Linked DNA regions of Alkalilimnicola ehrlichii MLHE-1. The protein of the gene in region 1 interacts with the protein of each later gene in a pairwise test. Links are inferred from orthologs where the notes say so. Each region holds a gene or a part of one and is shown in the gene's direction. Other genes may lie near its edges.

Region 1 (3,220 bases):
CAGCACCGGCGTCTGCTGGACCGGCGGGAGGAGCTGGCCGAGGGCCTGGAGGGGCTCGCCGACCCCGGCGAGGACCTGGAAGCGGAGCGGGACGAGCTCTTGCAGCGCCGCCACCAGCTGGAGCAGGGGCTGGCCGAGGCCCGCAACCACGTGGCCAACCTGGAGCAGAAGCTGCGTGACTGGGGCGAGCGGCGCCAGACCGCCGTGCAGGAGACGGAGACCCTGCGCGAGGAGCTGGAGGGGCTGCGCATCACCGCCCAGGAGTACCGGGTGCTGCAACGCCGCGAGGCGGCGGAACTGGAGCAATTGGGCGAGCACTTGGAGGTGGTGGCCTCCCGCCTGCCCGAAGGGGCCGAGGTGACCGACTGGGAGAAGCGCCTGGAGCAACTGGGTCGGCGCATCGCCCGGCTGGGTACAGTCAACCTGGCCGCCATTGATGAATGCGCCGCCCTGGAGGAGCGCCAGCAGTACCTGGATGCCCAGTACGACGACCTGTTTGAGGCGCTGGAGACCCTGGAGAACGCCATCCGCCGCATCGACCGGGAGACCCGGGCCCGCTTCCGCGATACCTTCGAGCAGGTCAATCAGGGGGTGCAGCGGCTGTTTCCCCGCCTGTTTGGTGGCGGCCGGGCCTACCTGGAACTCACCGACGACGACCTGTTGGCCACCGGCGTGGCGGTCATGGCCCAGCCGCCCGGAAAACGGGTCACCAATATCCACCTGCTCTCCGGTGGCGAGAAGGCGCTCACCGCCGTGGCCCTGGTCTTCGCCATCTTCAATCTCAATCCCGCGCCCTTCTGCATGCTCGATGAGGTGGACGCACCGTTGGACGAGGCCAATGTCGGCCGCTTCTGCGAGATGGTGCGGGAGATGTCCGAGCAGGTGCAGTTCATTGTCATCACCCACAACAAGACCACCATGGAGGCGGTCTCCCACCTGGTGGGGGTGACCATGCACGAACCGGGCGTCTCGCGCCTGGTGGCGGTGGACGTGGCCGAGGCGGTGGAACTGGCCGAGGCCTGAGCCGCTGTCGCCCCGTCCGGCCCGGGAAAATGGCATAATCCCGGACCCGCTGCCGGTTCAAAGTCGGCGGTGCAGCGTATAAAGTGGTGAGCGAATAACGCTCTGCAAGGCGCTGAATCCCAAGCCCACCAATTGCTCGGATGCATCCATGGACCCATTCCGCTGGCTACTGATCATTCTCGGCCTGCTGCTCATCGCCGGCATCTACGCCTGGGGACGCTGGCAGGACAAGAAGCGTGCCCGGGGCACCGGGCGGCATGAGGATTACGACTCGGCCTTCGACGCTATGGACAGCGCCGTGGGCGGTCCCGACGACTTCGAGGTCATCGTCAAGAAGCCGCGTCGGCACCCGGGTGCCGACGCCCCTTCGGACGGGGACGACGCGGATTTCCCCGGCCGTCCCCGGCGCCGCGAACCGACGGGCCTGGACGCGGACCTGGACTGGCCGGACGACGAGCCGGAGCCCAAGCTGGGTCTGGATGACGAGCTCGATGAGTCGGGCGAACCGGACCTGGAGCCAACGGGGCAGGGGCCCGGCAGCGCCCGGCCGCAGCCGAGTGCGGAGCCGGCGCCTGAACAACCGTCTGAACCCCGCCGCGACCGGGGCGGTGCTGCCGCCACCCCGCCGACCGGGGGCAAGACCGGCGCTCGGCGGGAACCGGCCCGTCCCGCCGAGCCGCCGGTGCGCGACCGCCCCGACCTGGCCGCCCTCGGCACCAACGGCCCCGGTACCGCCGGCCGGGACGAGCCCGTCGTCGAATTGCCCGCCGGCCCGCAGGTCGATATCGAGGCAGCGGACCTGGAGGACAAGATCGTCGCCATCCACGTGGCGGCGCCCGAGGGCCATGTCTTCGTCGCCGACGCGCTGGTGGATGCGCTGCAGCGGGCGGGTCTGGAGTACGGTGAGCACGGCATCTTCCACCGCCACGTGCGCACGGAACGGGGCCCGGCGCGGGTCTTCAGTGTCGCCAACATGATCAAGCCGGGCTGGTTCGATCTGGACCGGGCCGCCGAGGATGAGACCCCGGGGGCGGCCTTCTTCCTGCAACTGCCGGGCCCGGTGGACGGCATGGCGGCCTTCGACGACATGCTGGGGGTGGCCCGTCGGGTGGCTGATGAGCTCGGCGGTCGGCTGCTCGACGGCCGGCGGTGTGACCTCTCCCGTCAGGCCATGGAGCACATCCGCGAGGAGCTGCGCGAGTATCGTCGCCGGCTGCACCTGGCGGCCCGCAAGCAGCAGGGGTGAGCGGGATGGCGCAAACGGGAACCGACCCGCAGGCCCGCATCGAGGCCCTGCGCCGGGAGATCCGCGAGCACGACCACCGCTATTACGTGCTGGATGCGCCGGTGATCGCGGATGCCGAGTATGACGCCCTGATGGCCGAGCTCCAGGCCCTGGAGGCGGAGCACCCCGAGCTGATCACCCCGGACTCCCCCTCCCAGCGGGTGGCCGGGCGCCCCGCCGAGGGGTTCGGCGAGGTGACGCATGCCGAGCCTATGCTCTCGCTGGACAACGCCTTCGAGGAGGCGGACCTGGCGGAGTTCGACCGCCGGGTACGCCAGGCCCTGGGCCTCGACCCCGTGGTCTATGTGGCCGAGCCCAAGCTGGACGGGCTGTCGGTGAGCATCCGCTATGAGGACGGCCGGTTGGTGCGGGCCGGTACCCGCGGCGACGGCCGGGTGGGGGAGGCGATCACCGAGAACGTCCGCACCATCCGCAGTGTGCCCCTGCGTCTGCGCGGCGAGGGCTGGCCACCGGTGATGGAGGTGCGCGGCGAGGTGGTGATCCGCCGCGCCGATTTCGAACGCCTGAACGAACAGCGCCTGGCGGACGGCGAGCGCCCCTTCGCCAATCCGCGTAATGCCGCCGCGGGCAGCCTGCGTCAGTTGGATCCGCGGATCACCGCCCGCCGCCGACTCACCTTCTTCACCTTCGGGGTCGCCGCCGCCGGGCGCCTGGCCGCCAGCCACCATGAGGTGCTGGACAAGCTGGCCGGGTGGGGCTTTCGGGTCAATGAGCGGGTGGAGCGGGTGCGCGGCCTTGACGGCTGCCGCGAGTATTACCAGCGACTGCTGGCGGATCGCGACGAACTCTCCTTCGAGATCGATGGGGTGGTCTACAAGGTGGATGACCTGGATGCCCGCGAGGAGCTGGGCTTCACCGCCCGCGCCCCGCGCTGGGCCATCGCCTGGAAAC
Region 2 (3,159 bases), 1.7 Mb from region 1 along the record:
GCTGCGGCCTGGAGGTGGACGACGTGGTCCTCCAGCAGCTCGCCTCGGCCCAGGCGGTGCTCACCGACGACGAGCGGGAGCTGGGGGTCTGCCTGGTGGATATCGGTGGCGGGACCACCGATATCGCCGTGTTCACCGGCGGCGCCATCCGCCATACGGCGGTGATCCCCATCGCCGGGCACCAGGTCACCAACGACATCGCGGTGGCTCTGCGCACCCCGACCCAGCACGCAGAGGAGATCAAGGTCAAGTACGCCTGCGCCCTGTCGCAGCTGGCCAATCCCGAGGAGAGCATCGAGGTGCCCTCGGTGGGTGACCGGCCGCCGCGCCGGCTCTCCCGCCAGTCGTTGGCGGCGGTGGTCGAGCCCCGTTATGAGGAGTTGCTCGGCCTGGTGCAGGCAGAACTGCGGCGCAGCGGTTTTGAGGACCTGATCCCGGCGGGCGTGGTGCTCACCGGGGGCAGTTCCAAGATGGAGGGCGTGGTGGACCTGGCCGAGGAGGTCTTCCACTTGCCGGTGCGGGCGGCCAGTCCGACCCAGGTCACCGGCCTCTCGGACGTGGTCCGCAACCCCATCTATTCCACCGGCGTCGGGCTGCTGGTCTACGGCGCCCGGCACGAGGGCAAGCCAGCGCTCACCGACTTCAGCGAGGAGGGCGGGCTACAGGCACTTTGGGCGCGTATGAAGAGTTGGTTCAAGGGCAATTTCTGAGCCAGGGCGAATCCGGGCGGGCGGGTCCGGGGAAGGAAAAGTTACTGCAATTTCTGTATTCGGACCGAAACGGTCCCAGGAGGATAGGGTCATGTTTGAACTGATGGATAACGTCAACCAGAACGCGGTTATCAAGGTCATCGGCGTAGGCGGCGGCGGTGGTAATGCCGTGCAGCATATGGTGGCCGCCGATATCGAGGGTGTGGATTTCATCTGCGCCAACACGGACGCCCAGGCGCTGCAGAACGTGGCTGCGCGCACCACCCTGCAGCTCGGTTCCGGCATCACCAAGGGCCTGGGCGCCGGGGCCAACCCCGGCGTCGGCCGTGAGGCGGCCGTCGAGGACCGCGAGCGCATCATGGAAGCGATTGAGGGCGCGGACATGGTCTTCATCACCGCCGGCATGGGCGGTGGCACCGGCACTGGCGGTGCCCCGGTGGTGGCCGAGATCGCCCGCGAGATGGGGATCCTCACAGTCGCCGTGGTGACCAAGCCCTTCCCCTTCGAGGGCAGCAAGCGGATGCGGATCGCCGAGGAGGGCATCAAGGAGTTGGGCCAGCATGTGGACTCCCTGATCACCATTCCCAACGAGAAGCTGATCAGTGTGCTGGGCAACAACCTGACGCTGCTGGATGCCTTCAAGGCGGCGAACGATGTGCTGCTGGGTGCGGTAAAAGGTATCGCCGAGTTGATCACCCGCCCGGGTCTGATTAACGTGGACTTCGCCGATGTGCGCACGGTGATGTCGGAGATGGGTATGGCGGTGATGGGTACCGGCTCCGCCTCCGGTGAGGGGCGCGCCCGTGAGGCCGCCGAGCGGGCCATCGCCTGCCCGCTACTGGAGGACGTGAACCTGGCCGGGGCCAACGGCATCCTGGTCAATGTCACCGCCGGGCTGGACCTGGGCATCGGCGAGTTCAACGACGTGGGCAATGCGGTGCGCGAGTTCGCCTCCGACGAGGCCACCGTGGTGGTGGGTACCGTCATCGATCCGGAACTCGAGAACGAACTGCATGTCACAGTCGTGGCCACCGGCCTGGGTGCATTCCAGGAGCAGCGCAAGCCCGACCTGAAACCGGTGCGCAAGGCCAGCGGGGATGTGGACTACAACCAGCTGGACCGGCCGACGGTGATCCGCAAGAAGGCGGCCAACGACCGGCCGGGTGTGGAAGACGAGGGCGATATGGAATACCTGGATATTCCCGCCTTCCTCCGGCGTCAGGCGGACTGACCGCTGGCGCCGGCGGTGCCGGCCGGAAAGGGTCGCGGCGCTATGTTGCACTGCACTATACACGGTGCGGTGGATTACAGTAGAATGACGTCGCTCGCCGCCGTCCCACGGGCCCGTTGTGCCCGAAGACGCCGGTGACTGGCAACAATAAACCCTGGAGTTGGCCGTCGACATGATCCGTCAGCGCACGTTAAAGAACAGTATCCGCGCCACTGGCGTGGGCTTGCACACCGGCGAGAAGGTGTACCTCACCCTCCGACCGGCGCCGGCCAACACCGGTATTATCTTCCGACGGGTGGATCTGGACCCGCCGGTGGATATCCCCGGCCATGCGCTGAACGTCGGGGATACCCGACTCTCCACCTGCCTCTCCCAGGGGGAGGCGCGGGTCTACACGGTGGAGCACCTGCTCTCCGCCATGGCCGGCCTGGGGATCGACAACGCCTTCGTCGAGGTGAGCGCCCCGGAGGTGCCGATCATGGACGGCAGTTCGGGGCCGTTCGTGTTCCTGATCCGTTCTGCGGGCATCGAGGAACAGAATGCGCTGAAGCGGTTCATCCGGATCCGCAAGCCGGTGCGGGTGGAGGAGGACGACAAGTGGGCCGCCTTCGAGCCGTTCAACGGGTTCAAGGTGGGCTACACGCTGCATTTCGACCACCCGGTGTTCACCGAGCAAAACGGCTTCGCGGAATTGGATTTCTCCAGCACCTCCTTCGTCAAGGAGGTGAGCCGTGCGCGCACGTTCGGCTTCATGCGCGACATCGAGATGCTGCGGGCCAACCGGCTGGCGCTGGGGGGCAGCCTGGACAACGCCATCCTGGTGGACGACTACCGCATCCTCAACGAAGACGGGCTGCGCTATCAGGATGAGTTCGTCAAGCACAAGATCCTGGATGCCATCGGCGATCTCTACCTGCTGGGCCACAGCCTGATCGGGGCCTTCAAGGGCCATAAGTCCGGGCACTCGCTGAACAACAAGCTGTTGCGGGCGCTGCTGGCGCAGGAGGACGCCTGGGAGGAGGTCACCTTCGATCAGGCCTCCGACTCGCCGATCGCCTACGATCGACCGGGGCTGGCGGTGGCCGGCTGATCGGTGGCGGTCAGCTTCCGACCGGACGAAGGGGCGCCCTCGGGCGCCCCTTCGTCGTTTTAGGGGCGCCGACCCGGGGGCCGGTCGCCGTGCGCCCGGTTACTTCCGCTTCAACACCTCCGCCAGGA

What was found. The genes of interacting proteins can lie anywhere in the genome.
Region 2: the proteins of zipA (region 1) and ftsZ interact in binary tests that used the Escherichia coli proteins (3 or more experiments, as listed by UniProt). The link is inferred for Alkalilimnicola ehrlichii MLHE-1 from one-to-one orthologs.

Annotation. Positions count from the first base shown.
Region 1 is NC_008340.1:752,386-755,605, forward strand. What follows is about bases 259-3,220. They hold zipA (cell division protein ZipA), read left to right. Parts: upstream 259-1,171; coding sequence 1,172-2,269; downstream 2,270-3,220. Other genes in these bases: smc (chromosome segregation protein SMC), read left to right, coding at 259-1,023; ligA (NAD-dependent DNA ligase LigA), read left to right, coding at 2,275-3,220. In the rest of the region: more of smc, read left to right, coding at 1-258. UniProt on the Escherichia coli protein: Essential cell division protein that stabilizes the FtsZ protofilaments by cross-linking them and that serves as a cytoplasmic membrane anchor for the Z ring.
Region 2 is NC_008340.1:2,490,673-2,493,831, reverse strand. What follows is about bases 49-2,871. They hold ftsZ (cell division protein FtsZ), read left to right. Parts: upstream 49-801; coding sequence 802-1,941; downstream 1,942-2,871. Other genes in these bases: lpxC (UDP-3-O-acyl-N-acetylglucosamine deacetylase), read left to right, coding at 2,114-2,871; ftsA (cell division protein FtsA), read left to right, coding at 49-710. Also shown: more of ftsA, read left to right, coding at 1-48; more of lpxC, read left to right, coding at 2,872-3,031; MLG_RS15780 (excinuclease ABC subunit UvrA), read right to left, coding at 3,131-3,159. UniProt on the Escherichia coli protein: Essential cell division protein that forms a contractile ring structure (Z ring) at the future cell division site. The regulation of the ring assembly controls the timing and the location of cell division.